DNA from 3 places in the Paraliobacillus sp. X-1268 genome. Region 2 is predicted to be linked to each of the others. Evidence: riboswitches for the same ligand, from Rfam matches in the RefSeq annotation. Region 2 holds a riboswitch; each other region holds the start of a gene.
What was found. A riboswitch is a leader RNA that binds a small molecule or an ion and turns the genes downstream of it on or off. The one in region 2 is predicted to bind thiamine pyrophosphate.
Positions count from the first base shown of each region.

Region 1: linked by a shared signal. The riboswitch ahead of thiT (energy-coupled thiamine transporter ThiT) and the one ahead of tenA (thiaminase II) in region 2 are both predicted to bind thiamine pyrophosphate.
Region 3: linked by a shared signal. The riboswitch ahead of thiD (bifunctional hydroxymethylpyrimidine kinase/phosphomethylpyrimidine kinase) and the one ahead of tenA (thiaminase II) in region 2 are both predicted to bind thiamine pyrophosphate.

Region 1 is NZ_QJSK01000025.1:1,271-12,314, forward strand. Features, by position in the region: gene D2K62_RS16795 (flavin-containing monooxygenase) at 1-625, shown strand, start outside; gene D2K62_RS16800 (DUF3889 domain-containing protein) at 764-1,402, shown strand; gene D2K62_RS16805 (SET domain-containing protein) at 1,456-1,851, opposite strand; TPP riboswitch at 2,042-2,142, shown strand; gene thiT (energy-coupled thiamine transporter ThiT) at 2,207-2,770, shown strand; gene D2K62_RS16815 (TerC family protein) at 2,811-3,500, opposite strand; gene D2K62_RS16820 (YkvI family membrane protein) at 3,612-4,685, opposite strand; gene gltB (glutamate synthase large subunit) at 4,874-9,469, shown strand; gene D2K62_RS16830 (glutamate synthase subunit beta) at 9,483-10,967, shown strand.
Region 2 is NZ_QJSK01000001.1:247,432-258,475, reverse strand. Features, by position in the region: gene D2K62_RS01420 (cytochrome d ubiquinol oxidase subunit II) at 1-372, shown strand, start outside; gene cydD (thiol reductant ABC exporter subunit CydD) at 412-2,145, shown strand; gene cydC (thiol reductant ABC exporter subunit CydC) at 2,142-3,860, shown strand; TPP riboswitch at 3,916-4,024, shown strand; gene tenA (thiaminase II) at 4,111-4,785, shown strand; gene D2K62_RS01400 (DUF3231 family protein) at 4,964-5,476, opposite strand; gene D2K62_RS01395 (spore coat protein) at 5,621-6,256, shown strand; gene D2K62_RS01390 (zinc-dependent alcohol dehydrogenase) at 6,302-7,435, opposite strand; gene D2K62_RS01385 (DUF2512 family protein) at 7,524-8,003, shown strand; gene D2K62_RS01380 (manganese catalase) at 8,106-8,939, opposite strand; gene D2K62_RS01375 (amino acid permease) at 9,099-10,424, shown strand; gene D2K62_RS01370 (LysE family transporter) at 10,410-11,039, opposite strand.
Region 3 is NZ_QJSK01000029.1:927-11,970, forward strand. Features, by position in the region: gene D2K62_RS17390 (GNAT family N-acetyltransferase) at 1-140, opposite strand, end outside; gene thiE (thiamine phosphate synthase) at 251-892, opposite strand; gene thiM (hydroxyethylthiazole kinase) at 896-1,702, opposite strand; gene thiD (bifunctional hydroxymethylpyrimidine kinase/phosphomethylpyrimidine kinase) at 1,706-2,527, opposite strand; TPP riboswitch at 2,655-2,757, opposite strand; gene D2K62_RS17410 (glycine betaine ABC transporter substrate-binding protein) at 2,876-3,766, opposite strand; gene cudC (choline uptake/conversion transcriptional regulator CudC) at 3,916-4,461, opposite strand; gene betB (betaine-aldehyde dehydrogenase) at 4,842-6,311, shown strand; gene splB (spore photoproduct lyase) at 6,370-7,398, opposite strand; gene D2K62_RS17430 (transcriptional regulator SplA domain-containing protein) at 7,391-7,651, opposite strand; gene lepB (signal peptidase I) at 7,721-8,269, opposite strand; gene D2K62_RS17440 (CynX/NimT family MFS transporter) at 8,487-9,665, shown strand; gene D2K62_RS17445 (hypothetical protein) at 9,717-10,145, opposite strand; gene D2K62_RS17450 (flavodoxin) at 10,205-10,654, opposite strand; gene D2K62_RS17455 (NfeD family membrane protein) at 10,811-11,044, shown strand, end outside.

The DNA of each region.
Region 1 (11,044 bases), on a different contig from region 2:
AATTGAACGTTTCCCAGCCTTGTCTGATGCAGATAAATATGCTGCTATCTCTCATTTCTTTAAGCATAATCAACCACCAACAAATGATACATTTAGTCGTGCAACATCCTGGCCAGGTTTTAATCTACACTTAGGTGCACCGTGGTTAAGTGTAGAGCAGAAGGATGAAGGTGCATTAGTTAAAACGCCTCAGGGTGAATACTATTTTGATTTTCTTATTATAAGTACCGGTCTTTTAACCGATCCAGCTTTACGACCAGAGTTGAAACTTGTAGAAAACCATATTGCCCGCTGGGGCGATTTTTATGATGCACCAGATGAAGTCGCAAATCCTGTGTTAGACGCGCATCCATACCTAAGCCCTGGCTTTGCCTTTATAAGCCGAGATGAAAAAGGGAAGAAACGTTTACATGGATTATTTGCTTTTAATTATTCCGCATTAATAAGTTGTGGGATCTCAGCTTCCGCACTTTCAGGGATGCGTTTTGGTATACCTAATCTAGTAGAAGAAATTTCTAATCAACTTTTTCTTGATGATCGCGAAGACATTATGAAGAATTTCTTTGACTATGATGAAGAAGAATTTGTAGGAGAATGGCTGGAAACAAGTAATCAATCTCATTAATATCTTTAGGTCCTATCCAGATGAAAGGTGGATGGGGCTTTTTTTTGATTACGAGAATATACTGAATGTCTCTGAATTAATCACAAATACGCCTGTATAAAACATAAACTATCCTAGTCTAAAACTAGGAGGTAAATGATGTATCCATATTATAATCAATATCAATCGTTAAATCAGTTTTATAGAGAGTCTCCATATTTACATCCATATCCACAACAATTAAATTACTGGGGGCGGCAACCATTCACAAGAGGCCAAGCAACATGGACAGAAGGAGGACGTGTTACGCAATGTGGTATGCCTTGGTCTCATAATGAATATATGACAGCAGCTGTAGGTGTGAATTCGCCTTATCAATGTGGGCAAACGTTAAAGATACGTGAGCTTTTCTCCCAAACTTTAAGAGAAGTTATTGTGACAATTGTTGATAAAGTACCTGGATTCCCAGCTGATAAAATTAACCTACACCGAAAGGCATTTGAAGCATTAGGTGCAGATCCAGCGGTTGGGGTAATAAATATTGAATTTGAATCTTCACCAGAAGTAGAGGAAGCAGAATGGGGAAAATATTTATTGGAAGTTACTGAGGTAGCTTATCCGAATTATAATATAACAGAATATAATTTTGTTAAGAAAACAAATCCAGCACCAAATCAAACAAAGGAAATCTATCACTATATTTTACAATCACCTCAAGAAAGAGTTAAAATCCAAGGCACGGTAATTTATAATTCAAACACTAATCGTGTTGAATCCTTTGATATTAAAGAAATATAAGATTGAAAAAGCCCAATCCACGTATAATGCGGATTGAGCTTTCAATTTTTTAATCATTTATTCAATTCATCAAAATTCATGTTGAACCATAAGGGGTCATTGTTATTAACATCACCATTATAGTTAATTAGCAATTCTTCACCAGCTTTTATATCTGTGTGAGCAAAAAATACAAAGGTATGATCTGGAAAGTTTATATCGTAATCGGTATTTGGAGTATAGGAATGATTAAACAACATGCCATATCCTAAAACAACCGCGGTATGATTTTTACCATATTCAAATACGTAATCATCCAGTACTGTTTGTTCTATGTGTTCGTGCTCCTTGTTTGGATAAGGAATAACAGGTGCAATATGTACTGTTTCTCCTTTTTTTATGTCGCGTGTAGCGAATACGCCTCGATTGAATTCCCCGTCGCTTAATGTAGATGTCTTTATCTCAATCATGTAGGTCACCTGCGATTTCGTTTTATTTTATTCATGTGTACTCTATTTTGACAGTTGCTTATAGCGAACGCAACTGGTTGTACTTGAAATTTATAAAAGTTACAAAATTTATCGCCTTTTAAAAAAAACCCTAAATTTTGTATGACAAGTTCATTATCTTATGATATGATGAACTCGAAAATCAAATAAGCAAAACCACAAGGGGAGCTAAAAAGCTGAGAGTGAACACGTTGTTCTAACCCTTCGAACCTGTTAGTTAATGCTAGCGCAGGAATGTGGATCGTGATATGTAGATTTACGTTTACATATCTGTTCTCCCTTGAGGTTTTTTGTTTAAAAAAGGGGAGTTTTTTTTATGAAAAAATTAAGTTTGGTTATGTTGATTGAGGCGTCCTTTTTTGCATCATTGGCGTTTGTTTTTGATTTACTTCCGTCGATTCGGCTTTCTCCATCGATTTCAATTTCTTTTGCTATGGTTCCAATTTTAATTTTAGCGTTTCGATGGGGGATTAGGGTTAGTTTAATTTCTGGCTTTATCTGGGGTATTTTACAAGTTATCTTGGGTGATGCCTATATTCTAACTCCACTTCAGGCATTTATTGAATATTTTATTGCCTTTGCTTTTATTGGTTTTGCAGGTCTATTTTATAAAGTCATTCAATCGAACCTGAAGATGGGGAAAAAGAAAAAAGTGTTATTTTGGGTTATTACCGCGACACTTGTTGGTTCTGTTGCACGTTACTTTTGGCACTTTGTTGCTGGATTTATTTTTTGGGGAGAATACGCGCCTGATGATATGAACGTGGTGTTGTTTTCATTGATTACAAACGGGATTACCATGTTGGGTGCCTTTGTTTTATGCGCGATCTTATTGGTGCTTTTGATCGGAACTACTCCGAGATTAATTGAGCGAAAATAAACTAGTTTTAACTCCCCGTTTTATAAATGGGGAGTTAAAACTAATAGCTGTCTGCTGCGCTTTTAATATAACCAAGCAGTAAAATAGTTAGCGTTAGGAAGCCAACAATTAAATAGTTAAATAAGCCATTAGAGAGATCAAGTAAGTCTATTAATTTTTGATCCGTCAAAATCATTTCCCCGGCTGTCCACGCAAGAATACCAGCACCAATATAAGCTATCCAACGATATTTTTCTAATACTTTTACGATTAGTTTCGATCCGAATATCATAATAGGAATGCTAACCATCACGCCAATGATAATCATACGAATATCCCCATGCGCCGCACCTGTAATAGCAACAACATTATCCAGACTCATTACCGCATCTGCAACAATGATTGTCGAAACAGCTTTTAATAAACCAGTATGTGAGGTAATGGTAGCTTCCTCTTCTTTTTCAACAAGTAAATTATACGCTATCCAAAGAAGTAATAAACCACCAATTACATTTACAAAAGGAATTTGCATTAAATAAATGATAATAACTGCAAAAAATATTCGGAGCAGAACAGCGCCAATCGTGCCTAAAAGTATTGCTCTATTTTGATGTCTTTTTGGTAAAGACTTGGTGGCCATTGCAATCACAACAGCATTATCACCGGAAAGAACAATGTCAATTGCAATAATTTTTAATAATGCAATCGTCGCAACAGGTGTTATTGAGAATAGTAATGGGAAAAAGTCCACTTTTTGTTCCTCCTACAGAAATTTAAGATGGATAAGCTAAGTTGTCCATAACCAATTCTATGAAGAAACTTGAAATAGTAAACCAAAAAAAGTAGAAGTTTTTTAAAGTATTTATTCTTTTAATTGTTCTCTTTTAAATATCCATACATAAATTAACCCCGCAAAAAATAGAAAACCTCCATAACCAACAGTAGGATATAAGTATTTAACCATAGCAGAAAAGCCAATTTGACTGAATAAAAAAGCTGCTAGTGTTGTGCCTGCAATCACCCAAATTCGAAAGCGTGCAGCGATAAAGTTCATTCTTGAAACAAATCCATATAAATTTCCGACCGCAGTGGTATATACTTCAGCAAATAATACAATAGCAAAAATTAGTTGAATAAATGGAGCAATTTTAGAAGCTATAAGAATCATGGGCACTTCCACATTTGAAACACTATCTAAATTCGTTAAAATACTGAAAAAAATAGCAATGATCCCTATCCCTAAACCTAATCCACCTAATAAAGCCCCCCATAGTAGGTTTTTTTTATTTTTAGCTTTCGCCCCCATTGGTGCTAATACTGCAACGGCAATCACAAGATTATAAGAAGCGTAATTAAGAGCAGAAATGAACCAATTTGGTGCAGCGCCTTCAATGGACTTCGATACTTGTAAATCTGCAGCTGTAATTGGATTTATTGAGATACTATAGATAGCGATAAAAAGAACAGAAACTAATAATACTGGAACAACATAACTGATGGCATTAATAACACCTTTCATTCCAGTTATAACAGTTAGTAGTGAAATAATTGCCATTAAGATCGTCCCCCATAAGGAGGCTAACTGAAATTGTTGATCAAAGATTGCACCGGCTCCAGCTATCATGGCTGCTAAAGCACCGAATAGAAAGACTGTAATAATAATATCGATGATCGTACCAATAATTTTTCCGTTAGTAAATCGCACTACCTCTACATAAGAGCTAACATTTAATGCTTTACCAATTACTAAAATCGTATAGCCGAAAAAGAAAAACAAGAGCGTTGCAAAGGTAAGTCCAAATAGGCCATTTATTCCATATGCACTAAAAAACTGGAGGACTTCTTGCCCGGAAGCAAAACCAGCCCCGACAACGGTTCCAATGTAAGTTGCCGCCACTTTAAATACATTAATCTGTGTAGATGATTCATTGTTCATTTCAATTCCCTCCAAATGCTAATCAGTACATAGGCTTTACAAAATATGTTGTTTTACACATCAAAATAGAAGGCAATTGATGGCTCGAATTAAAGATGAATTTATTATCATGCATGATTATGCAAAAAATGCAAAAACTATGAATACTCAAGATTAAATTACATTTGTTATTAAGAAGGGATGTTGTCATGAAACAGTACGGTTATCCTACTCCTCAAGGATTATATCACCCAGAAAATGAACACGATGCATGTGGTATTGGAATGATTGCCAACATAGACGGTAGGAAAACGCATGATATTGTTCAACATGCAGTTACGATACTTTGTAATCTAGAACACCGCGGGGGACAATCAGCAGATATCAGTACCGGTGACGGTGCCGGCATTCTCACACAAATTCCAGATGCTTTTTTTCGTGATAAATGTGAGGATTTAGATATCGAGTTACCAGCCGAAGGGAAATATGCAGTTGGTATGGTCTTTCTTCCACAAGAACCTGATATAAGAAGAACAAGTGAGCTTAAGCTCCAGCAGATTATTGCCGAAGAAGGTCAACAGTTTCTTGGATGGCGTACGGTCCCAGTTAATGACGCATATGTTGGGGATTCTGCTAAAAAAGTAAAACCATTTATTCGGCAAGTTTTTATTGCGCCTTCAACTGAATTAAAAAGTCGAGAAGCTTTTGAAAGAAAGTTATATGTTATTCGAAAACAAGCGGAGAATAAATTAAAAGGTCTTGCTAATAAAGAAGATACAGAAAATACATTTATCTGTAGTTTATCGACGTCTACAATTGTTTACAAAGGAATGTTAATCCCAGAACAATTAGATTCCTTTTACATTGATTTAAATAATCGAGACTTTAAATCTGCACTTGCTATTGTCCATTCTCGGTTTAGTACAAATACCTTTCCAAGTTGGGAAAGAGCGCAGCCAAATCGATTTATTGCACATAATGGCGAGTTTAATACAATCAGAGGTAACGTTAATTGGATGAGCGCGCGGGAGTCACTTTGCAGATCTAATGCTTTTAATCAAGAAGAACTTGAAAAAATTCTACCTGTTATTGATATGGATGGCAGTGATTCTACGATGTTTGATAACTGTTTTGAATTCTTGCATCAATCTGGAAGGTCATTAGCACACACCGCAATGATGATGATACCAGAGCCGTGGGTAAATGATCTTGAAATGAAGGAAAACGAAAGAGCCTTTTATGAGTATCATAGTACACTTATGGAACCGTGGGATGGTCCGGCCGCAATTATTTACACGGACGGGAGAAAGATCGGGGCTAGTCTTGATCGTAATGGATTACGTCCTGCTAGATATTATATTACAAAGGATGGCATGATTGTCTTAGGATCAGAAGTTGGTGCATTAGATATTTTGCCAGAGGATGTTGCATATAAAGATAGACTCCAACCAGGAAAAAGGTTACTCGTTGATTTAGAAAAAGGGGTGATCATACCAGATGATGACGTGAAACACTCCATTTATAAAGAACATCCTTATGCAGATTGGTTAGCCAAATACAAGTTAAATTTAGAGGATCTGTCTGGATCAGAAGTTAGTCTGGATCGTATAAGTACTACTGAATTGTTAGAACAACAAATTGCGTTTGGTTATACAAATGAAGAATTAAATAAAATAATCAAACCAATGGTAACGGATAAAAAAGATCCAGTTGGTTCAATGGGGTATGATTCGCCGTTAGCTATCTTATCTAAAAGACCACAATTACTATATAACTATTTTAAACAGTTGTTTGCTCAAGTTACAAATCCACCAATTGATGCAATTAGAGAAGAAATTGTAATTGCTGTTGAGACTACGATTGGGAAAGAAGGCAATTTAGTTGAACCAGAACCGGAAAGTTGTCGACACATTCGCTTGCAAACACCGATCTTAACGAATGAACAACTAGAGACACTTCGACATAATGAACTAGAAGGATTCAAAGCACATACATTACCGATTTTATTTGATAGTTCGAATAAACAGGATTTACAAGATGCTCTTGATCAATTGTTTGCAGAAGCAGATCAAGCCATCGAAAAGGATTATACCTTGTTAATACTATCAGATCGTGGTATTAATTCGAAACGTGCAGCTATTCCAGCTTTATTAGCTGTCTCTGGTTTACACCACCATCTAATCCGAAAAGGTTTGAGAACAAAAGTAAGCATACTAATTGAAACTGCAGAAGCTAGACAAGTCCATCATTTTGCAACACTTTTAGGTTATGGTGCAGAAGGAATTAATCCTTATTTAGCATTTCGTTCTTTGGAAGGTCTAATTGAAACTGGAGACTTACGCGATACTTCTTTAGATGAAGCGGTAAAAATATACATTCATTCAGCTACGGATGGTGTCGTTAAAGTTTCATCTAAAATGGGCATTTCTACGATTCAAAGTTATCGTGGTGCACAAATTTTTGAGGCTGTTGGTATTCATCCAGTAGTGATTGAGAAGTATTTTACTAGAACAGCTTCTCGATTAGGTGGTATTGGATTGGATATGATTGCACAAGAGGTACTAATGCGGCATAAAAAAGCATTCGAACGTTCGCGTGGTGGAGAAAAAGGTTTAGAACCAGGGGATGATTTTCAATGGCGTCAGAATGCAGAAGATCATCAATATAATCCGCATACGATTCATTTACTGCAGAGTGCTTGTCGAACAAATAACTACGAATTATTCAAGCAATACTCAGGGATGATTATTGATACGGATAAAAATTTACAATCATTACGTGGCTTGCTTGCTTTTAAGAAAACAACACCGATACCAATTGATGAAGTCGAATCAGTAGAAAAGATATGCAAGCGATTTAAGACAGGTGCTATGTCATTTGGTTCAATTAGCAGTGAAACACATGAATCATTGGCTATTGCGATGAATCGAATTGGTGGAAGAAGTAATTCTGGTGAGGGTGGAGAGGATCCTAGTCGCTATATTCCTGATGAAAACGGTGATTTAAGACGAAGCGCGATTAAACAAGTAGCATCAGGACGTTTTGGTGTATCAAGTAATTATCTTGTTAATGCAGATGAAATTCAAATTAAAGTAGCACAAGGAGCAAAACCTGGTGAGGGAGGACATCTCCCAGGTAAAAAAGTTTATCCGATGATTGCAGAAGTTAGAAATTCAACGCCAGGTGTTGATTTAATATCTCCACCTCCACACCACGATATTTATTCGATTGAAGATCTAGCTGAATTGATTTTTAATCTAAAAAACGCAAATCCAAAGGCTCGGATTAGTGTCAAACTTGTCTCTGCAGTTGGGGTAGGTACGATCGCTGCAGGTGTTGCAAAAGGACGAGCTGATCTCGTTTTAATTAGTGGATATGATGGTGGAACAGGTGCTGCTCCAAGAACGAGTTTAAAACATACTGGGATGCCTTGGGAAATTGGTCTAGCAGAGACGCATCAAACTTTATTAATGAATCGATTACGAGATAGAATTGTTGTCGAAACAGATGGGAAAATGATGACAGGCCGAGATGTCGTAATTGCAACCCTTTTAGGTGCAGAAGAATATGGTTTCTCGACTGCCCCATTGGTTGTTTTAGGTTGTGTAATGATGCGGGTTTGTCACTTGAATACCTGTCCTGTTGGTATTGCTACTCAAGATCCTGTACTGCGCAAGAAATTCGCAGGTTCACCAGATCACGTCGTTAATTTTATGCGCTTTATTGCACAAGAAACGAGAGAACTAATGGCTGAGTTAGGATGTAGAACGATCAATGAGATGATTGGTCGAACAGATCTATTAGAGAAGAAAGTAGCGATCGATCATTGGAAGACAAAAAATGTCGATTTATCCGCATTACTTTATAAACCAGATGTACCAGAAGCTGTTGGTCGTTATCAAACTGTTGAACAAGTTCATGGACTTGATAAAACATTAGATCAACAAGAATTAATTCCATTATGTAAAGACGCACTTGAAAATAAACGAGCTGTGACTCTTTCATTAGGAATACGTAATATTAATCGCGCGACTAGTACGATGTTAGGTAGCGAAATTACTAGGCGATATGGTATAGAAGGTTTACCGGAGGACACCATTCGTTTGAAATTTAGAGGATCAGCAGGGCAAAGCTTTGGTGCTTTCATTCCAAAAGGATTAACACTAAACCTTATTGGTGATGCCAATGATTATGTTGGCAAAGGCTTATCAGGTGGGAAAATTATTGCACGACCATCACGTAAATCCTCATTTTCTCCAGAAGAAAATACGATAATTGGCAATGTTTCTTTTTACGGTGCTACTAGTGGTGAAGCATATATTTATGGCGTAGCTGGAGAACGTTTCTGTGTGCGAAATAGTGGCGCCAATGTTGTTGTTGAAAGTATCGGTGATCATGGTTGTGAATACATGACGGGTGGCAAGGTAGTTGTATTAGGACGAACTGGCAAGAACTTTGCTGCTGGAATGTCAGGTGGTATAGCTTACGTACTTGATGAACAGGGAACTTTCCAATCAAAGTGTAACAAGGAATTAGTACAGCTCGAAACAATAGAAGATAAAACAGAAGCAGAAGCCGTTTTTCAACTTATAAAAAAATACTTAGGTTATACAGAAAGTAAAAATGCGCGAAGAATAGTGGATAACTGGGAAAAGGTTCTACCAAAGTTTATCCGTGTTATACCGAAAGATTATCTGGAAATGAGAGAACGAATTAGCAACTTAGAATCCAGTGGACTATCGAAAGATGAAGCGGCAATGACAGCATTTGAACAAGGATTTGAAGCCGTACAATCAATAAAGTAATGGAGGTGAACGAATGGGAAAGCCAACTGGTTTTAAGGAATATAAACGTCAATCTACGCCAGAACGCGATCCTTTATCACGAACAAAGGATTGGAAAGATTATAAGTTGCCAATGCCAGAAGCAGAGTTGAAAGAACAAGGGGCTCGGTGTATGGATTGTGGTATTCCAACCTGTCAGACAGGAACGGATATGAATGGACACACTTCTGGATGTCCAGTTTATCATTTGATTCCAGAATGGAACGATCTCGTTTATCAAGATCAGTGGAAGGAAGCGCTGGCTCGCGAACTTAAAATGAATAATTTCCCCGAATTTACTGGTATGGCTTGTCCTGCCCCTTGTGAGGGGGCATGTGTGTTAGGGATTAACGAGCCTCCAGTTGCAATTCGGTCAATAGAAAGAGCTATAATTGAAAAAGGTTTTGATGAAGGATGGGTAAGGCCAGAGCCACCTAGTGTAAGAACAGAGAAAAAAGTTGCAGTTGTTGGCTCTGGTCCAGCTGGGTTGGCTGCCGCAGCTCAACTAAACAAAGCAGGTCACCATGTTACTGTCTTTGAACGTTCGGATCGTATTGGTGGATTGCTTACGTATGGTATACCGGAAATGAAGCTTCCGTATGAAGTTGTTAAACGTCGTGTTGATCTGTTAGAGAAAGAGGGCATTGCATTTATGCCTAATACGGATGTAGGAAAGGATTACCCAGTTAAAGATCTGCAAAATGATTTTGATGCTGTTATCCTTTGTGGAGGTGCAACCCAACATCGCGATTTAAAGATAGAAGGTAGAGAACTCGGGGGTATTCATTATGCAATGGATTTCCTTCATACAAACACGAAAAGTCTACTGGACTCTGAATTAAAAGATGATAACTATATTTCAGCTAAAGCTAAAGATGTCATCGTTATTGGGGGTGGTGATACTGGAACAGATTGTCTCTCAACAAGTATCCGCCATAATTGTAAGAGCTTAACACAATTCGATTACAATCAGAAAAAACCTGCTGAAAGACAAGCAGATAATCCGTGGCCGGAGTGGCCGATCATTCATCGTGTAGAATATGGTCACAAAGAAGCAAAAGCTGTATTTGGAACAGACCCTCGTGCGTACACCGTCCAAACGAAGAAGTTTGTTGGTGACGAAAACAACCAGGTGAAAGAAGTCCATACTATCGATGTGGAACAGTACATCGATGAATTCGGTAATAGAATAAAACAAGAGATTCCAGGAACAGAAAGAGTTTGGCCAGCACAGCTTGTTTTATTAGCAATAGGTTTTACAGGACCAGAACAAAGTTTAATTAAGGAAATGAATGTAAAGACAGATTCAAGATCAAACGTAAAAGCAGATTATGGTCAATATAAAACAAACCTCGATGGCGTATTTGCAGCTGGGGATATGCGCCGAGGTCAGAGTTTGATTGTTTGGGCAATCAATGAAGGAAGAGAAGCGGCTAGAGAATGCGATCGTTTTCTCATGGGTAGTACACAGTTACCATAAGTGTAGGTAAAGTTAGTAAAAAGTGTATAAACAGCATAAAACATCAATTCTCTGTTATAATGATTGTACAAGTTTCA
Region 2 (11,044 bases):
ACGACAATGATTGCTTTAGGTCAGCATAACGAACGTCATTTTGATAATATGTTAGATCTATGGTGGATATTCGGTTTATCTATGGGCTTTTTCTTAATAGCAATGGGTCTATTATATATTGGCAGAAATTATGGATCAGCGTTTATCGCCATTATGTTGCAATTTTTCTTTGCATTCTTTGGCTATGGTGTTGCGCAGTACCCATATTTGCTTGATCCGTACATTCACATAGAGGATAGTGTAACGAATGAAGCTATGGGTATTGCTTTAATTGTGGCCTTCATTGGGGGATTACTCTTGTTAGTACCTTCTCTTTTCTTGCTCATGCGTTTATTTCTATTTAATGCAGATTATGCGAAAGGGAAAAAATAATTGTGTACGCAAAATTTGTATTAAAGGACTGAGTCGTTCATGCAAAATTTACAGCAAACCGTATGGATGCATAAAATAAGAATCTTCTTCTTAATTGGATTAACCGTAACACTAGGCCTCTCTATAATTGTACAGGCTTTTGCTATGACAACTATTGTCGATGGGGTCTTTTTAAAAAACCAAACGTTTCATGCGATGATTCCATGGCTACTGTTATTGTTAATCGTTCTATTTATTCGCGCATTAACGGATTATATAAGTAAACGAATTGGTGTTTCACTAGCAAGTGATGTAAAAGGAAATGTACGTAAAAAACTATTATCTAAATATGCTGCCCGTCCTGTTCAACTGGCTGAAAAAGGACAAACGGGTAAGAAAGTTAGTATGTTATTAGACGGTGTCGATGAGATGGATAGTTTTTATAGTCAGTTTATTCCTCAAGTAATGCAGAGTACTTTTGTACCGTTACTTGCCATGATCGTAATTTTCACTCAACATGTTAATTCAGGAATTATATTGCTTGTTACAGCACCGTTTATTCCAATTTTTATGATTGTAATTGGCTTACAAACACAAAAAAAGTCAGAAGAAAAGCTAGATAAATTAGCTTCTTTTTCTGGCACTTTTTTAGATACATTACAAGGTCTTGTTACATTAAAACTATTTAACCGAACAAAACAGCAGAAAGATAAAATTGAAAAGAGTAGTTTAGGCTTTCGAGATACGACAATGGAGATTTTAAAAGTTGCTTTCACTCAATCTTTTATGCTTGAAGTCATTTCGATGCTAAGTATTGGTATTGTTGCTTTGGAATTAGCTATCCAGTTAATAATATATGAAAGTATTTCGTTTTTCACTGCATTTGTCATACTTGTGCTTGTACCTGAATTTTTTACGTCGTTGAAAGAACTTGGTACGACTTTTCATAATGGTAGAAGTAGTTTGGGCGCCGCTAAAAAAGTATTAGAAGAATTCGATGAAGAAGACGGTGCGATACAATGGGGAGAAAAGCAATTAAGTAAAGAAGGCGGACCTCCAATGATTACGTTGGAACAGGTAGACTTTAGTTATCCAGATAGTAATTTTAACTTGCAGGCTATCACAGCGACTTTTCACCCGAAACAGAAGATAGCAATTGTAGGAGCAAGTGGTGCGGGTAAATCTACGTTATTACATTTGTTGGCTGGTATGATCACTCCTGAACATGGTGCAATCAAACTTGATAATCAACCGCTTGTTGAATTTTCGGAGTCATCATGGCTTGGGAAGCTTTCTTATATTTCACAGCAACCATATATCTTTTCAGGTACAATCGGCGAGAATATCGAAATGGGAACAAACTTACCAGTTGATGAACAGGATATACGAAAAGCTGCGCAGTTAGCAGGAATTGCGCCATTGATTGAATCATTGGAGAAACAATACGATACACCCATTGGAGAAGCTGGTCGAGGATTATCTAGCGGGGAAAAACAACGTGTATCTATTGCACGTGCATTTTTAAAAAAGCCAAAAGTTGTCTTACTCGATGAACCAACACGTGGACTTGATCTAGCTACAGAAAAAATCTTACAACAATCTATCGAACAATTGTCCAAAACGGCAACTGTTATCACGGTAGCACATCGATTACACACGATTAAAAAAGCAGATCAAATTCTATTTATGGAAAAAGGACAATTACTAGCGATAGGAACACACGAAACATTGCTAGCTACTTTACCTGCTTATAAAGATATGGTGACGATTCAACAGGGGGGAGAAGAAGCATGAGCGCTCTTTTTAAAGTCATAAAACTTATGTTGATTGAGAAAAGGGATATTTTGTTTGCTATTTTATTTGGTTTTATTGCTGGTATTAGTAGCGTTGGACTATTTGCTGCTAGTGGCTATCTTATTTCCAAAGCAGCTTTAATGCCTCCATTCTATGCATTAATTATGCTTACTTCTACAGTTAAATTACTTGGGTTTATTAAAGCTAGTTCAAAATATGGCGAACGTATTTATTCTCACAGGGCAACTTTTACTATCTTAAGTAATTTACGTGTTACTTTTTTTGAAAAGTTAGAACCTCTTGTTCCACAAATTTTTCATAAGTATAGAAGTGGAGACATACTTGGTCGAGTAGTAGGAGATGTGGAGAGTTTACAGAATTTCTTTTTACGTGTTTTTTATCCACCAATTGTGTTATTACTCGTTTTTGTAACAACAATCTTATTTAGTAGCTTTTATTCCATTGAAATCGCGCTTATTTTATTAGTTGGTTTCTTACTAACGGTATTTGTTATCCCAGCTTTTTTTTCGTTACGACAAGTAAGAATTAATGGTAAAGTCAGACAAGAACGTGGAGATCTTTCAACGGAAATTACTGAATTGATGTATGGTTTTCGAGATTTAAAGATATTTCAACAATTAGAAAAAAAACAAGAACAAATAACTACGCAATCAGAAAGTTATATTGAAAAACAAAAACGTGAAAATATTAATAAAGTCTATAGTCAATCGTTTAATGGTTTTATAACCTTTATCGTAAGCTGGTTCGTACTTGCAGTCGGAGCTTATTTGGTTGTAGATGGTAGGTTAGAAGGGATATTTTTAGCTATGCTTGTTATGATCTCACTAACCGTTTTTGAACCTGCTGCTCCAATGGCTGTTTTCCCAATTTATATGCAAGAAAGTCGCGATGCATCCAGCCGTTTGTATGAGGTAGTGGAGGATCCAGATATTCAAGTTAGCGAAGTCGAAACTAACGTTGAACAAATCACTAATAAACCACCAATGATTGGATTTGAAAATATTACCTTCACGTATAGGGGGGATTGGCGCACAACCATTCCATCACTTAGTTTAGAGATTCCTGCAGGTTCGAAAACAGCGATTGTTGGAGCAAGTGGTTCAGGAAAATCAACCTTACTACAGTTAGTTTTGAAACTACAGCAAGTACAAGCAGGTAAAATTTATTGGGATCACCACGATATTTCAACTGTTTCAGGAAATGCATTGTGGGAACAGTCAAAAGTCGTGCTACAAGAAAATCATTTCTTTTATGGAACAATCCGTGAAAACTTATTAATCGCAGATTCTGATTTAGATGACATTGTATTGCATGAAGCATTAATGAATGTGCAACTTGAAAACTTTTCACTCGATGACCATGTATTAGAAAACGGTGAGAATCTTTCTGGCGGTGAAAAACAACGTCTAGCAATTGCTAGAGCAATCTTGAAAAACGGTCATATTTGGATTTTAGATGAGCCAACGTCATCACTTGATGCTAAAACAGAAGAAAAAATATATAAACAACTTTTTGAACAAGCACAAACAGATACATTATTGTTAGTTAGTCACCGTTTAAAAGGATTAGAAAAGATGGATCAAATTATAGTCATGGATCATGGTGAGATTATTGAATCGGGATCTTATACGAATTTAATGAAAAAGAATGGTTATTTTTATCAAATGAAGACACTGGAAGAAAGTTTACTTTAAGAGTATTGACATCTTCTTCCTAGATGTTATTCTATAGACAGAATAAAATAGCAAGAAAAACCACTAGAGGAGTCTTTATAAAAGACTGAGATTGAAGTGTTACTTCAAGACTCTTAGAACCTGATCTAGTTTAAACTAGCGGAGGGAAGTGGATGGGAATAAAGTCCTTTGGTTCTTTTACTTTATCATGCCACCACTTTCTTTTAATCAAGGAAGGTGGTTTTTTTATGCAGATAGGGAGGAAGTTGAGATGAAATTTTCACAATACATTCGGAAAGAGGCAGATCCAGTTTGGCAAGCTAGTTTTAATCATCCTTTTGTTAAGGGGATTGGTAATGGCACATTACCTTTAGAGAACTTTCGCTATTATGTCATGCAGGACTCTTATTATTTAGCACAATTTGCTCGTGTCCAGGCAATAGGTGCTGCAAAGGCGGAAGATTTAGAAACAACCAGTAGTATGGCGGCACATGCACAAGGAACTTATCAAGCAGAATTAGAATTACATCGTACTTTTTCTAAGCTATTATCTATTACTGAAGCAGAACAAAGAGCATTTAAACCTGCTCCTACCTCTTACGCTTATAGTTCACATATGTATCGAGCTGCTTATCATGGTCATCTAGGTGATGTGATTGCCGCAATATTACCTTGCTACTGGGTTTATTATGAAGTTGGAGAACAGTTAAAAAATAAAACACCAGATGAACAAATTTATCAAGAATGGATTAAAGCATACGGATCGGATTGGTTCAGAGCATTAGTAGAGGAACAAATTGATAGACTTGATCAACTAGCTGAAACTGTAACAGCCTCTGATCGAGAACGTATGAAAGAACACTTCTTACTTAGCAGTCAATATGAATATTTATTTTGGGATATGGCTTATAAATTAGAAAAATGGCCATTAGAAGAGATGGGATAATCCTGCTTGACTCGAATGGAGTAGGTGTTAATCCGACGGAAACGATCTGTGATTCGGCGGAAGTGTTAGAAATTAAGACTTAAGGTGATCTGCTTTCCCTCCTCCTTGTGTGTTAAACCCAATTCGAATTACAAAGTAGCAAGAAAAAAGCACTAGAAATAATCTAGTGCTTTTTTTACTACTCTTTATTTGGAATCTTTGCTTGCATTGGAGGGAGTATAATCCATCCTTTGTCTTTATTTAATCGAAGTGCTTTTGCTCCAGCTTGCGCTTTATTCATATGGAACTGGCCAAAAAGCATGGCAATATCTTCGCGAAGTGACTGTCCAATTATTGTACTACAAGCGATTAAACCTGCTGCAATGTTTGCAGAAACTACAGCACTAATTTCTTGATCACTGAACTTCGCACCAGATGGAATATCTTCAATGTCTGCGAGGGAACGTTCTGGAGGAGAAGGAGGCAAAGCTATTCCATTAACTTTAAGAATCTCTTCCACACTTTCCATTTCCTGTTTCATTCCTCGGTTTAAATCTTCTAATAAATTTTTTAATTCTTTATCACCTGTATGGTTAATAAATGTTTGATACGCCGCATAGTTACCTTTAGCAGCTGTTAGAAAGGACCACATGCTAAAAACTTCACCATAATGAAGTGGTTGTTTCTTTGGATTACCTGATAGTACACCCATTTCTAAACACTCCTTTGTTAAGTCTTACATAGATAGTCTTTTCATCAAGGCAAAACTTATTCCAGAAACATTGTAAATAATAATTTAAAATTGGTATAGATAAGACTTTTTGAGCAAAACTATAGCCGAAAAGGAGGAGAAAAAATGAAATTAGCTGCACACGAATTACAAGATTTAAATGAATTAACAATGAGTTGTGTGAACTCTGTGACTTCTATGGCGTACATGTTAGATCATGTTCAAGATCAGGAACTCAAACAATTATTAGAGCGTCATTTCCCGTTTCATGTAAGAGATTATAATATGAAAGTGGAATTTTTAAACAAGGTAGAAGGTGCAACAACAGAACTGCCATTATTTAAAGAAGATGGTAAAATACTATCCGATTATACACAGTCAAATATGAATGCCTATCCACCTGTACAACCTAGAGTGACTGTTACAGATATGAATGATAGAGAGATGGCAACGAACTATTTATTAACGTTAAAAAGAGCTGGCCGTGAATATGCCTGGTCTGCAATGGAAAGTGCTAATCCAGAAATTCGTTCTTTTTTACAAACAGCCTTTATGATGAGTTGTTCACATGCATATGAAGCATGGCAATACATGGTTAGTAAGGGATATTATCCATTAGAACCAGCTGATCAAGCTATGACTACAAAAATCGGCGCGATGTACCAGATAGTGCCTGAAGATCAACAGAAAATTCAAGCAATGATGATGAAATACGATGGTCAAAACCCGATTGCAGGTTCAAGTGATCAAATGTATCAATAGATAATAATATAAAAAAGAACTCTGTGACTAGAGTTCTTTTTTGTATTATGGTTTGAGTATTACTTTAATACAATTGTCTTCTTTTTTATTAAATATGTTATAACCATGTGATGCTTCATCTAGAGGTAGTGTATGTGTAATGATCTTTGTTGGGTCTATTTCACCATTCACTATTTGATTATAAATTGGTTCCATGAAAGACCTAGCATGTGCTTGGCCCGTCTTAATATTTATATTTCTAGAAAAGAAGGCGCCTAAAGGAAATAAATTATAATTACCTCCATACACACCAGTAATTTGATACGTTCCACATTTCTTAACAGCTTTCGTGGCAATCTGAATTGGTCCCATTGTTCCACCTTGCAATTTAAGTTTTTGTTCAACAAACTCTAAAGGGGACTTTTTACCATCCATACCGACACAATCAATGACAACGTCAGCACCACCATTTGTTACGTCTTTTAAAACTTCACCCATATCATCATGTTTCGTAAAGTCGAATATCTCTGTCTTGTTTACATTTTTAGAATACTGCAAACGATTATCGATATAATCTACAGCAATTACCCTTTCCGCACCTTTTTGCCATGCGAATTGTTGTGTCATTAATCCAATAGGACCGGAGCCCAAAACAATCACTGTATCTCCAGCTTTAACGCCTGCATTTTCTACACTCCAATATGCTGTTGGAAGCACATCAGAAAGAAATAGAAGTGACTCATCTTCAAGTTCGCAATCATCCGGAATTCGAAAAGGTGTGTAGTTCCCATAAGGAACACGTAAGTATTCAGCTTGTCCCCCTGGATGATCGCCAAATTTTTCTGAATAACCAAAATAACCACCTGAATCATAATGTGGATTTGCGTTATCACACTGACTTTCTTGGTGTGCGTTACAGTATTGACACGTTCCACAAGCAACAGTAAATGGAATTACAACACGGTCACCTTTTTTTAATTTAGTTACTTCAGAACCAACTTCTTCGACAATTCCCATTGGTTCATGTCCGATTACGTAGCCAATTGGCAATGGAAAGTTTCCTTGATACAAGTGCAGATCAGAACCACAAATTGCAGTAGAAGTAATCCGAACAATAATGTCTTGTTTATCTTGTATTTTTGGATAATCTACTTTTTTTACTGCAATTTCATATTTCCCTTGATACGTAACAGCTTTCACGAATTTCCACCTCAAATGATATAAGATTTAACACCTAAAGTATGTGTTAATTCGTCGAAATCATACAATATTCTAAAATTATGCAAGTATATTATTACGAAACCTACAAAAAATAAGTAGAGGAGGTGTTACTATCAAGCATTTTAATTTAATTGGGTTAAAAATCTTACTATTATTAGTAGTGCTTTATACAATATTGGGAATTGGGTATAATGTATCGTTTGGTAATGTAATGTTTATAAGCATTGTTTTAGGAATTTCTGCTTATTTAATTGGTGATTTGCTCATACTATCTCGAACGAATAATACAATTGCAACAACAGCTGATTTTGGGATGGCGTTTGTGATTATTTATCTAATGACTGACGGATTAACAGTAGGTGGAAATCCATTCGCAGCTGCATTAATTTCAGCTGTTGTAGTTGGGATATGTGAAGTTATTTTCCATAAATATGTTGCGAATAAATTGAATATGAGCAGTGATGATTTTATTCCAATAAATCGTACGAATTTTAGTACGGAGACGTCTGAGGAATTAACACCATATAAGGATGAAGAAGAAAAATAAATAAAATGAAGCATTCCAAACGAATGCTTCATTTGTTTTTGGTTATAAACATGTTAAAGGATCATGAATTATGCATTTTTACTAAATACAATAGTAGCATTTTTATTTCGATGAAAGTGGAGGTGTATTAAAGAGATTTGCTGGTGCGGGTTGTAGTTTAGGTATTCCTGCATATGGTACTGGTTGCGCGATGTATCTAAATTGCCCTCTGCCGTCAGGTGCAACACCTTGTGCCCATGGTCCATTAGCATCTGCTTGCCCTTGTGATGTATTGTATAAATCATACGAAACTTCTTGTTTTTCACATTCTCTTGGAAAATTAGTCGGAACAACAACATCTTGTGCTTGTGCTTCAAGCTCACGAATTGCTTCAATCCATTGGTTTTGGTGCGCAGTATCTCGTGCCAATAAAAAGCTTAGTGAATCTTTGACCAAAGGATCGTCTGTCATCTGGTATAAACGTGCTACTTGTAATCTTCCTTGCGATTCTGCTGTTACGTTAGCACGAAAGTCAGCAAGTAGGTTACCACTTGATATAATATAATCAGCTGACCATCTATTACCAACACTGTCTGCTGGCATGGCGCCCAAACCAGAAACAATCGCATGTTGCGGATTCATACCACCCATAATTGCAGCAAGTGCTGGGTCTGATTGGTATGCTTGTTCTTGCACGTCAATTGGTGTGTTATCTAATAATCTAGCAATAAGTGTTGCTAGAAGTTCAACGTGTGCAATTTCCTCAGTACCAATATCCAAGAGTAAATCACGATACTTTTTATTTCCTCTACAATTAAAACCTTGAAACAGATACTGCATTGTTACCGATATCTCGCCCCATTGACCACCTAATACTTCTTGTAATTTTTTTGCATAGACAGGATCTGGTCTTGAAACTTTTGCTTCATATTGAAGTTCTTTTACATGAAAAAACAATGTTACCCCTCCTATTTAATCAGACTATTCAAAGATATGTGGGCCTTCAACAAGATATTCCGATATGTAGAATAAGTAATTTATTTTTTCGGTTGTAAGAAAAAATATGCTGGCTATACTAAGGTGATATTTTCTTAAAAATAGAGGGAGGTCTATAAAATGGGGTCTAATAAAAAAGGAAAACAAAAGAAAATAAAATGGTGGCAATTAGCTTTAATCGGAATTGGTTGTACGATTGGCACTGGATTTTTTCTCGGATCAGCAATTGCAATTAAAAGAGCTGGACCTAGTGTAATTAGTTTATTTATTCTTGCCGCAATAGCTACGTATATTGTTTATGACGCATTATCAAGGATGAGTGTATCTGATCCACAGAAAGGATCATTTCGTACATATGCAAAAAAAGCATATGGGCGTTGGGCAGGATTTAGTAATGGCTGGGTTTATTGGTCGTCCGAATTATTAATAATGGGAAGTCAATTAACTGCTTTAGCAATCTTTTCACAATATTGGTTTCCAAATATTCCACTTTGGTTATTATCAAGTGTTTTTGCTGTTTTAGGTATTGGCGTGATCATTACTGGTGTTTCAGGTTTTGAACGAATTGAAAATATTTTTGGTGCAATGAAAATTGCTGCAATTCTAATGTTCATTATTATCGGTATTTTAGCTATTAGTGGTTTATTAAAGGGCGGAGCACCGGATCGTGCTTTCTCATTTACAGGAAGGGGATTATTCCCAGAAGGCTTTACTGGAATTTGGACCGCCTTTATCTATGTATTATATGCTTTCGGAGGTATCGAAGTTATGGGTATCATGTCCAATGAACTTAAGAACTCAAAAGATGCCCCGAAAGCCGGAAAAGTAATGCTCTCTGTTTTAACGATAATTTATGTTACTTCGATTGGTTTAGCGGTTTGGATTGCACCAAATAACAAGTTCACCACTGATGAGAGCCCTTTTATCATGGTAATTAATCAATTTGATTTAACTGTCATTGCGCATATATTTAATGGTGTATTAATAATTGGTGGTTTTTCAACCATGGTTGCATCGCTTTATGGCATTACAACTATTTTAACTTCATTATCAGAAGATAAAGATGCACCAGCATTATTTTCTAAGACTGGGCCTCGAAATGTTCCTTATTATTCTGTCATCCTTACAACTATTGGACTGATTGCCTCAATTGTAGTTGCTATACTCTTACCTGGAAAAATTTATGAGTATTTAACGACTGCAGCAAGTCTCATGTTGTTGTATATATGGATTTTCATTTTGTTTTCCTACCATAAATTAATAGATATAAACGGTTGGAAAAAAATCAAACGATGGATAGGTATTTGTTTATTATTTACTGGTATTATTGGAACATTATTTGATAAAGTGGCCCGCATTGGTTTTTTTATTAGTTTTGCTTTTATACTAATTATTTCAATTGTCACTTTCATGATGAGGAAGAAGTGGCGGTCAGAATCTAAATAACAACTGAAGTGCTTGAAAGCCAAAGTAGCCAGCAAATCCGAATAATGATAGGGCTGATACAAACGATATACCTTTAAGCAAGGCTGGTGTTAGAATCTTTCTAAAACTACTAGAGAGAACTGCCATCGTTACATCCCACAACATCAATCCTAACAAAACAGCACTACCATACATGATAACATGTGGCATATCATAGTGATGGATTGTATTTGCTAAAATAGATCCATAAATACCGAGCCAAAATAAAATTGATAAAGGATTCGTTATCGTTAAGAAAAATCCACTCCAGAAAGTTCTTTTAAGTGAATCCGTTTGTCTATTAGTTGCATTGTCTATTTTAGGTACACTAACCATGTTCTCAATTGCTGTGTAAAGAAGTACGAACGTACCGAACGACCATAGAAATGTTTTCATGATTGGCATTTCTAAAAAATGAACAAGTCCAAAAAAGATTGCAATGATAAATAAAAACTCACCAACAATTGAACCTAATCCAATTAACCATGAATGAAAAAAACCATTTTTGATACCTTGATTAATTTGTGCTGCATTAATCGGACCGATTGGAGCAGCTAAAGATAATCCCAATACTAGATAACTTAAAAATACACCCACCAAAA
Region 3 (11,044 bases), on a different contig from region 2:
ACAGTATTCGTTTTGTCAACCCAAGCTAACCAATTTCTTAGATGTTCTCTAGATTGATCAACCAAAGCGAAAGTTCGCGGTGCATCTTGTAAGTCTAATAGTTTCAGTTCCAAGTCATCATCAATTTTATATGTGAACAAATCCTATCACCTCTTTTCTATAAAAATAGCATATTTAAATCAATTTATATAGAGAAATACTATTATTTCACAGAAACTGTTTTTCAAAACAGTAAGAAGCAGCTTTTCTATTACCTGAAATTACTTAAAAGTTCTTTTGTTGCTTTCTCAGGCGAAGAAGCTTGAGTGATAGCTCCTATAACAGAAACACCATCTGCCCCTGCAGAAATAATTGAGCCTACATGCTTTTGCTTAATTCCACCAATTGCAACTATTGGCGTGTTGCCAACTAAACTTCTAATACGAATAATTCCTTCTATATCAATAGGCTCTTTGGCATCCGATTTCGAAGTTGTAGTGAAAATCGGACCTACACCGATGTAATCAGCACCATTCTTCATCGCCTGGACAGCTTCTTTCTCATTCGTAGCTGATACACCTACTAGAAAGTCATTTGGGCAAAGTAGCTTTACTTTATCAATTCCAGCGTCTTCCTGTCCTACATGAACACCATCTGCTTTTATTTCTAAAGCTAAATCAAGGTCATCATTCACAATAAACGGCACCTGATATTTTCGACATAACCTTTGCATATCTTGTGCTAATTGCTTTTTATCTACTCCCGTCTTTGCCCCCATTCCTTTTTCACGGAACTGGAACATCGTGACTCCGCCCTTTAATGCTCCCTCCAAGATGGTCAAAGGAGAGTAGTGGTCACAATTATTGCTACCCATAATAAAATAAACGCGTAAATCTTTTCTTGTAAAGATCATATCTTAATCCTCATCTAGACTTTCATGTGTTATATTTATTTTTTCTGAAACATGCTGTGCATTCGTTTCAAATAAAGCATCTAAAAAGGCTATCTGAAAACTCCCAGGTGCAGAAGCGTTTTGTCTTGCACGTTCTGCTGCTACATCATAAAAAGCCACAGCTGCTGTTGCTGCTAGTAATGGTTTTTCTCCGGTTGTTAAAAAAGCAGCTATAACCGCACCTAATAGACAGCCAGTTCCTGTTACTTTAGTTAATAATTGTGTTCCATTTGAAATAGTATATAATTCTTTACCATCTGTAATTACATCTTTCACACCAGTAACCATTACAGGCACACCCAATTGCTTAGCAGCATGAATGGCCACACTTCGATTATCAAGTGTACCGACAGAATCCACACCCCTTACTTCTGCTTTCGCACCAGATAAATTACTTATCTCTCCTGCATTACCTCGTATTAACGAAATCTTTACCTCTTCTAAAATACGTGAAGCAACTTCACTACGTAATGATGTAGCACCAACAGCTACAGGATCAAGCACCACTGGGATACCTTTTTCATTTGCAGCTTTTCCTGCGACTATCATTGCCTCTGCTTGATTACTAGTTAATGTTCCAATATTCAATAGCAAACCGTCAGCGTTTTTCGCCATCTCTCCTACCTCTTCGATTGCACTTGCCATCACAGGGGATGCACCGATCGCATATAGACCATTTGCAGTAAAGTTCACGACCACCTCATTGGTAATGTTATGTACCAATGGTTCTTTTTCTCTAACCAATTCAATCATTCTCGTAATCTTATTCATTATTTATTCCTCCTTCTTTTGATTTGGCAAACCTTGCAAGCGATGACCCCAATGATTTGTTGGACCGCTTCCTGTACCAATATTTAATGTATACCGAATCGCATCTGTAATAAACTGCTTACCAATCGTAACTGCATCTAATACAGGTTGACCTTTTGCTAATTCAGCTGTAATCACAGCCGAGAACGTACAACCAGTTCCATGCGTATGCTTTGTATACGTACGTTCTGCTTCTAATAAATGAAAAACTTGCTTATCATACAAAACATCAACCGCTTTACCTTCTAGATGTCCACCTTTGACAACTGCCGCAGCAGCCCCTAATTCATCAACGATGACCTTCGCTGCTTTCTTTAAATCTTCTACATCCTCAATCTTAAAGTTCACTAATATTTCCGCTTCTGGAACATTAGGAGTAACTATTGTAGCAAGTGGAATAAGTAAATCTCGAATCACTTGACGTGACTCTTTTTCCATTAAAGCATGCCCACTTGTCGCAACCATTACTGGATCAATCACATATGGTGAATCTTGCTTTTTAACATACATTGCAATTAATTCCATCATTTCTATTGTTGAAACCATCCCTGTTTTTATCGCATCTGGCGGTATATCATCAAACACTGCTTGCATCTGCTTTTCAATAAATCCAATTGGCATATGATGCAGATCACTAACACCACGCGTGTTTTGTGCAACTGCAGAAGTTAGAATACTCATTCCATATACTTCTCTTTCTTGAAATGACTTTAAATCAGCTTGAATCCCTGCCCCACCTGTTGGATCAGTACCTGCAATCGTCAGTGCTGTAGGTATTTTTATCATTAATACAACCCCTCTCCTTATTTAATTTAAACCTTTTTACAATAATCATATTAATTTTTTCCATACAAAAAACCGCCCCCAAAAATGGAGCGGTTTCCTTTTAATATATTCACAAATAGTATGCGAACGGGTCCCAACTCCACTTTCCTACGCTAGTATTAACTAGTTCAGGTTCAAAGGGACCAAAGAAAACTCTTTATCTCAGCCAAATGGCGCCCCTAGTGGATTACTAATTAAATTATACTTCTACTTAATCACGTCTAAACTTAATTGTCAAATAGATACATTTTCAGAAACAAAAAAACCTATGTAAATCAGCTAACTGATCAACATAGGTTTTATTTTAATTTAATTATTCATCCATTCGCCAATTAAGTCTCTATTTTCTTCAACCCATTCTCCAGCTCCATCAATAGGCTCTTCTGCATCTTCAACATAATTTATTAATTCACCAATTTGTTCGTCATTCATTTTCCAATTCTTAAACCATTGATCAACTTCTTCAAAATCCTCTTCAAAACCATGTCTAGTCGCATGATGAATTTTTTCAACGCCACCATAAATATTTTCAGGATCATCTAAGAATTTTAAATCATATTCTGAGAAAACCCAGTGTGGTGTCCAAAGTGGAGATACAATCGCCTCTTCATTTTTGATAGCTTGATCTATTGCTGCAATCATAGCAGGTTCAGAACTCGATAATAACTCATAATCAAGGTCATAAGCTGTGATTAATTCCTCTGTTACTTCCATCGTACCAGCTCCAGGACCAAATCCAGTAATTTCTGAATTAAATAATTCCTTGTTAGCATTTAAGTCTTCTACACTATTAATATCTTCAAGATACGAAGGAACTACTAAACCTACTTTTGCATTATCAAACCATGTTTCCTCAGAAAAATTAATAACTTCATTGTATTCTTCATAATAGTTTTTATCTTGGACCGGAAGCCAAATTTCTAAACTAGCATCCAGTTCCTGGCTTTCTAGTGCTTGCATTGTTGTTCCCATACCTATTACGGTTAGTTCAACGTCATATCCTTCATCTTCAAGAATATACTTCCACATATTCGTTACAGCAATGTTCTCAGCCCAATCAATTTGACCGATACTAATCGTTCCTTTATTAGTTTCTTCCTCACTACTCGTATCCTCTGCATTCTCGCTACCACAAGCCATTAGTACAGCAAATAGTGTTAAGAACAATAAACTCAATAACCCCTTTTTGACCTTATTCATTCTTACCCTCTCCTTGTTTCTATATATTTAAAACGTTAAAAACGTTTTATTAATTAAGTATTTATTTAACACAGTTCAGATAAAAATACTCTCTAATAGTTTTCATTAAAGAGCATTTTTATGAGACAATTATATTGCCTAATAATTCTCTAATCTTTAGGTAAAAATTCAAATATTTCTTCACTTCTTATACTTGAAACTAAACGCGACAACCAATTATAGTATACTTTTGACTCTTCTAATTGATCATACGTTTTTTTTGCCATCTCACTATCTTGTGGACTAGCAGTTTTGTCTTCAACTACCTCACTTAGCTCTAATTGGGATTGATTGATAGCCTCCATGTTTGTCTTGACTTCTCTTTCCCACATTTGACAGTAAAACGCCATAAACGATCGAAAAAAGTTTTTTTCAGCTACATAAGTATGTTTTCTACTTCCACGTGTGAACGTCTTTTTCACCATTTCAAATTCCTGAAGTTTACGTACGCTGGTGCTCATACTAGGCTTACTCATTTCTAATTCCTCACGCATTTCATCCAAAGTCATTTGATCTTTAAAATACATCGTAGCATATAAATTAGCTGCTGATGGTGTGACACCATAAAGATCCATCGTTTCTGTAATAGATCCAATCACTATATCTTGAGCCGCTTCAATTTGCTGTTTAGCTTTTGAATTCTCTTTATTATTCATTAAAGGCACCTTCTCCAAAGAATTAAATGAATTAAAATTATTCTTTATAGCTTTAATGTTAGCTACTATAAATTAAATGTCAAATGCAAACAGTCAAATTCAGTGCGTTTTATAGGTTAAAATCATGATAATATAGGTACTTAGAGCCTTTATAATATTTTTTTAATTGTTAATGCAAATTACTAATTCTTCTATATAAAATAAGGATTTTCAAATCAGAGATAGTGTTATTTATACTTCTTAGCGCGAAATTAATCGTTTATTTGTTGTTCATTCAACGACTTTTTGACTTTGACACAATATAAGCATCATGTTAGAATTTATATAATTCAAAACGTTAAATATTTTTTTAACAAACTTAATAAATTGGAGTGAATTATTTGCGTTTACTAAAACAGTACATTAATGGAGAATGGGTAACAGCAAAATCTGGAAAGACTAGAGAAATTATTAACCCTTTTAACCAAGAAATAATAGCTTCCGCTGCTGAAGGCGACGAATCGGATTCTAAAGCTGCAATTGCTGCGGCAAGAGAAGCGTTTGATCATGGCAAGTGGCCGTTAACACCTGCAACTGAACGAGGCAATATCGTTAGAAAAATCGCCGGATTAATTGAAAGAGATAAAGAAGAATTAGCTGAATTAGAGTCGTTAGATACCGGAAAGACAGTAGAAGAAAGTCGTGGGGATATGGATGATATCGCTGGCGTATTTCGTTATTACGCCCAAATTGCGGATAAAAACGGTGGCGAAATAATTGATTCTCCTGTTCCAAACTCTATTAGTAAAGTTGTTCATGAACCAGTTGGTGTCTGTGGACAAATTACACCTTGGAATTATCCATTGCTACAAGCATCGTGGAAATTAGCGCCTGCGTTAGCAACAGGAAACACATTAATAATGAAGCCAAGTGAAATTACACCACTAACTACAGTAAAAGTATTTGAATTAATAGAAGAAGCCGGTGTTCCTAAAGGTGTTGCTAACCTTGTTCTTGGCTCTGGAATGACTGTTGGAGCTGAACTCGCTAGTAGCACCGACGTTGATTTAATTTCCTTTACTGGTGGAATCGTTACTGGAAAGAAAATTATGCAGGCAGCAAGTATAAATGTGAAAAAACTTGCTTTAGAATTAGGCGGAAAGAATCCTAATGTTGTCTTTGCAGATGCGGATATTGACACTGCAATTGATCAAGCTCTAAATGCTGTATATTTTCACGCTGGACAAATTTGTTCAGCTGGAACACGACTTATATTAGAAGAAAGTATTCATGATGATTTTGTTGAAGCACTTGTCAAACGTGTTCAACATATAAAACTTGGTAGTGGTTTTGATGAAGCTACACAAATGGGCCCACTTATTTCCGCTGAACATCTTGCAAAAGTTGAAAAGTATGTAGAAATGGGCAAACAAGAAGGCGCAACAGTTGCTGTAGGTGGCAAGCGTCCAGAAGACGCAGAACTTCAAGATGGATTCTTCTACTTACCAACTATTTTCACAAATTGTACAACAGACATGAAAGTAGTACAAGATGAAGCATTTGGTCCTATTATTACAGTTGAAAAGTTTAAAACAGAAGAGGAAGCGATTAACTTAGCTAATGATTCTATTTACGGACTTGCTGGTGGTGTATGGACAAATGATATTGTTAAAGCTGAACGCTGTGTTGCAAAAATGCGCATGGGAACAGTATGGATTAATGAATTCAACCTATATTTCCCGCATGCACCATGGGGTGGCTATAAGCAATCAGGAATTGGACGTGAGCTTGGTAAATTAGGAATTGAAGAATATACAGAAACAAAACATATCTTTCATAATCTTAAACCTGAAGCAATTAACTGGTTCTAATAGCGTACAATAAAAAATACCTTGTCCATTAAAGTGGATGAGGTATTTTTTGTTGTTATTAAGTAAAATATTCAATTTTGGCTTTCGGAAATAATTTTGGTATTGTATTCATAAAAAGATCTTTCATTTCTTCTTGTTCATTATCCTGATAAACATATTTCCAAATACCGTACCTGCCCCACTTTGTTTTTCTTTTTGATTCATCCAGCTCGAGTTTTGTCATCGGGTAGTTTTTTTGAATCACACGTTTAGCGGGTCCTGTAAATCGATGCTGGATCAGCTCAAAGGTTAAATCACGTTTGGCAGTATCAGGTAACGTATCTGCTAATCTTTCTAACATCAACTGATATCCTTCACGCCAACCCTCGTGTAAATATATTGGTGCAATAATAAACCCCAATGGATAACCTGCCTCTGCAACTTTAACAGCAGCCTCTACCCTTTCATTTAAACGCGAAGTACCTGGTTCAAAAAATTTAATGACATAATCATCGTTGATACTAAAGCGAAACCTTGTACGACCTCTGTGATCAGCATCTAGTAAATGGTCAACATGCGCAAATTTTGTAACAAATCGTAATAAACCATACTTTGATCGCCCAAAATATTCAATCGCCTCTTTAAGGGTATGCGTTAAATGATCAATTCCAACAATGTCAGAGGTACAAGAGGCTTCAAATCGAGTAATCTCAGGTGCACGCTCTTTCATATATGCTTCAGCTGTCTCAAAAATCTCTTCTGTATTAACATAAGTTCTGATATAAGGCTTGCTCCCCATAGTAGTCTGCAAGTAACAATAGTGACAGTGTCCCATACATCCTGTCGCAAATGGAATTGCATATTCAGCCGATGGTTTTGATGTATCAAATTTCAATGTCTTCCTTAAACCTACTACTAATGTTGACTTTGCAACACGATACTTTTGAAAATCATTCTCCCCAGGTAAATTGCGTACTTGATTATGCGAAGTTGTTTCTCTTATTTCAATATCCATTTTTGAAAATTTGTCATGCAATGTCTTCCCTAACGGATATTCCAAAGCACGAGGTTCAAAGTAAACAAGTTGTGGTACAAATGGTTTAACCATGATAACCCTCAATTTCTGGTGAACCAAACACTTCTAAAAAAGCTTCTTCTGCTTCTGTTTCAGATTGGTAAATTGCAACTTCATCTGTTAACGGATAATACGTTTCATATATAAACAAAGCTAGGTCAGTCGGTTGGTCAGGATCATGCACAACAGCTGCTTGTTGAACATTGGCCGCTCCTTGTACATGTGGATTCCTAATAATCACATAGACTACATCACCTGGGTTATACAATAAATTATTTATTTCCATCTTTTCACCTAACTTTTCTCAAGATGGCTTTATTATGTACCAAAACGATTCCATTTATTTATTTGTAGATTATTCTGGAATACCAAATTGATCTAATGGCCAAATACGAAAAACAACATCACCAATCACAGATTCCTCTGTAATCAGGCCAAACGCTCTGCTATCTCTGCTCACCAATCGATTGTCACCTAATACAAATAATTTACCATCTGGAACAATCGTTTCTCCAGTTAATGCTTCAAGATCAAAATCATCGGTCAGACTTTGCTCACCACTTAAGCTTTGCTTGAATTTTTCGAGGTATGGTTCATCATAAGCTATTCCATTTATATATAAAATATCATTTTCCATTTTAATTGAATCACCTGCAACACCTATCACACGTTTTACGTACTTCTCATCTCTGTCAGGTGATTGAAATGCAATCTCGTCAAAGCGATCAATTGATGTTAACTTACTAATGATAATTCTATCACCGTCCTGCAAGCTAGGCATCATCGATTCTCCTTTAACAATCGAGGGCGTCACTAAAAATTCTCTTACGACAAATACAATGATTAATGCAATTGCAATTGCTTTTATCCATGAGAATATTTCTCTGAAAAACGATACTATCATTTGCTTCATTCCTTTTTAAAATTTTATAGTGAACTAATTGAAGTTAATTTGTGATAAATAAGTAACTACTTCCTGCCTTATTATACTTTATAACTACCTCTTCCTACCACTTATATCACTTTAAACAAAAGAGTTAGCTAAGATTAATTTGATCTAGTGCAGTTATTATTCTATACTAAGTCCTGTTCACAAAAAATGATAGATGGAGATAGATTATATGACACGCCGTTTTACTGGAAAACAGATCTTTTTTATGATTGGCATTATTCTTGTATCTTTTAACTTACGTCCTGCAATTACTTCTGTAGGACCTTTAATTGGCACAATTCGTGACCAAATGGGATTAGCTAATTGGAATGCGGGTTTAATTACTAGTTTACCGTTACTAGCATTTGCCTGTATGTCACCAATCGCACCTAAATTACGTAACAAATATGGTAATGAGGCAACAATATTAATTGGATTAGTCTTTTTACTTATCGGCATTTTAATTCGAATGATTGTAACCAGTCCAACACTCTATTTAGGAACAATATTTGTTGGATTAGGGATTGCAATCTGCAATGTGCTTTTACCAGGGATTATTAAAGAGAAGTTCCCTAAACATATCGGAACGATGACTGGCGTTTATACGACTTGTATGTCGATATTCGCTGCAATAGCTTCAGGTATTAGTATTCCCTTAGCAAAAAACCTTGGCCTTGGATGGCAAAATGCTTTAGGTCTATGGGCGTTACTCGCAATTATCGGGATCACTGTTTGGTTTTTACTTTATCGAAAACAACCAAAAGAGGTGGAAACGGAGTACTATACGACTTCTGGAAGCCGTTTATACCAATCACCTCTTGCTTGGCAGGTTACCCTTTTTATGGGTATGCAGTCCTTTATGTTTTATGTAACGATATCTTGGTTACCTGAAATCATTCATGCCCAGGGCTTTACTATTGCGACTGGTGGTTGGTTACTATCTTATATGCAATTTGTCAGTTTACCAGCCACGTTTTTAACACCCATTCTAGCAGGACGCATGCGGAACCAACAAGGTATTATGATTGGGATCGGAATCGTTGCTTTACTTGGGTATGGTGCTCTCTTTTTCGGAGGATCTTTAGCCTTTACCATTGTAGCAATCACACTTATCGGATTCGCTCTCGGTTCAAGTATTAGCTTAGCACTTGCCTTATTAGGAATGAGAGCAACAACCGCAAAACAAGCTGCAGAATTATCAGGTATGGCCCAATCATTTGGATACCTCTTAGCTGCAGTTGGTCCAATCGCGATCGGTTTAATATATGATTTAACCCAAACATGGGGTATACCACTAGTTGTTATTATCGTTATATCAGTTATAATGACATCATTTGGTTTAGGAGCAACAAGAGATAAATTTGTTTAAATGCATAAAAAAAATCTCATTCTAAATAATAGGATGAGATTTTTTTATCATCTAATTTTTTTGATATAGCTCTTTATAAACAATTACTTTTAAAGCATCTAATTCCTCTGGAGTTAACTTATTTTCTAATTCACTTATTAAAACTTGCTGTTCCGCTTGCGACATCCCAGTTTGAAAAGCAGCTTGAATATTTTGTATTTCAGAAACAGAGAACTTTTTTACAAGTTGCTTTGCGGCTTCTTCTTTTGTAGTAAAAGGAAGCGATGTCTCATCTATCGAAGGTGCCTCTTCAATATAACCCTTTAAAGTTGGAACACTTTCCACATAAGCTCTTACTTCTTCTCTATCTTCATCTGTCAATTGGGCATCAACTTCTGTTACCACTTTATTGGCTAAATAGTTCATACCAAAATAATAAACACCATAACCAACTAACCCTAAAATGAATAAAGTTAGTACGAACCTTTTGATGAATTTCATATAATCACCTCTTATTAACTAAGAAAATTATCGCTTATTTTCATTACTTAAGCAAGCTATTAAGTCAACTTGCTTATAAACGCTTCAGCAAAGGCCTCACAGCTTTTCACATCTTCGTCTTCTGGTGTTAAATCAATCTTTAAGTGATCCAAAATAATTTCTGCCCCAATTTCTTTAAAGCGATCACCCATTTTATCAATTGCTCCACCGTATTCCGGATAAAAGGAATCACAAGAACCAAATAACCCTATCTTCTTTCCGGTTAAATCTATGTCTTCTAGATCATCATAAAAATCTTCTACTTCGTAGGGTAGATCACCGTCTCCCCAAGTATATGTCCCTAATAAGATTCCATCATAACTACTTAAATCTTCTGCACTTATATCATCAAAATCAATTTGAAACGTGGAAACAGGAACGTTTAATGATTTTATTTTAGCTTCAATAATTTCAGCAATTTCTTCTGTATTTCCAGTCATACTTGCAAATACGATAACAATATTAACCATTACAAAACTCTCCTTTGAGGTACTTAACTCCATATTAATTGATAACGATTATCAATGTCAATTTTTCTAGAAGATATTACTCGATATAAAAACGGAACTTTTTTAGTAGTTGATACGTAATATATGGTAACGTTTCTTTTTTTGAGAGGAGGTAAAGTGATCGAGATTGTAGATATATATTGGTGGTTGTTGTGGGGAAGTCTAGGTGTTGCTATTATTTCCTTATTTTTAGGGGACCTATTTGAAGGATTATTAGATGGTCTTTTCGATAGTATTGGTGAATTTTTTAACCCTTTATTAACTTTTGGAACGTTAGCTGTTGTTAGTGGCTCTGGAGTTTTGCTAACGAAATACTCTAGTCTACCTGATTGGTATGTCTTAGCTATTAGT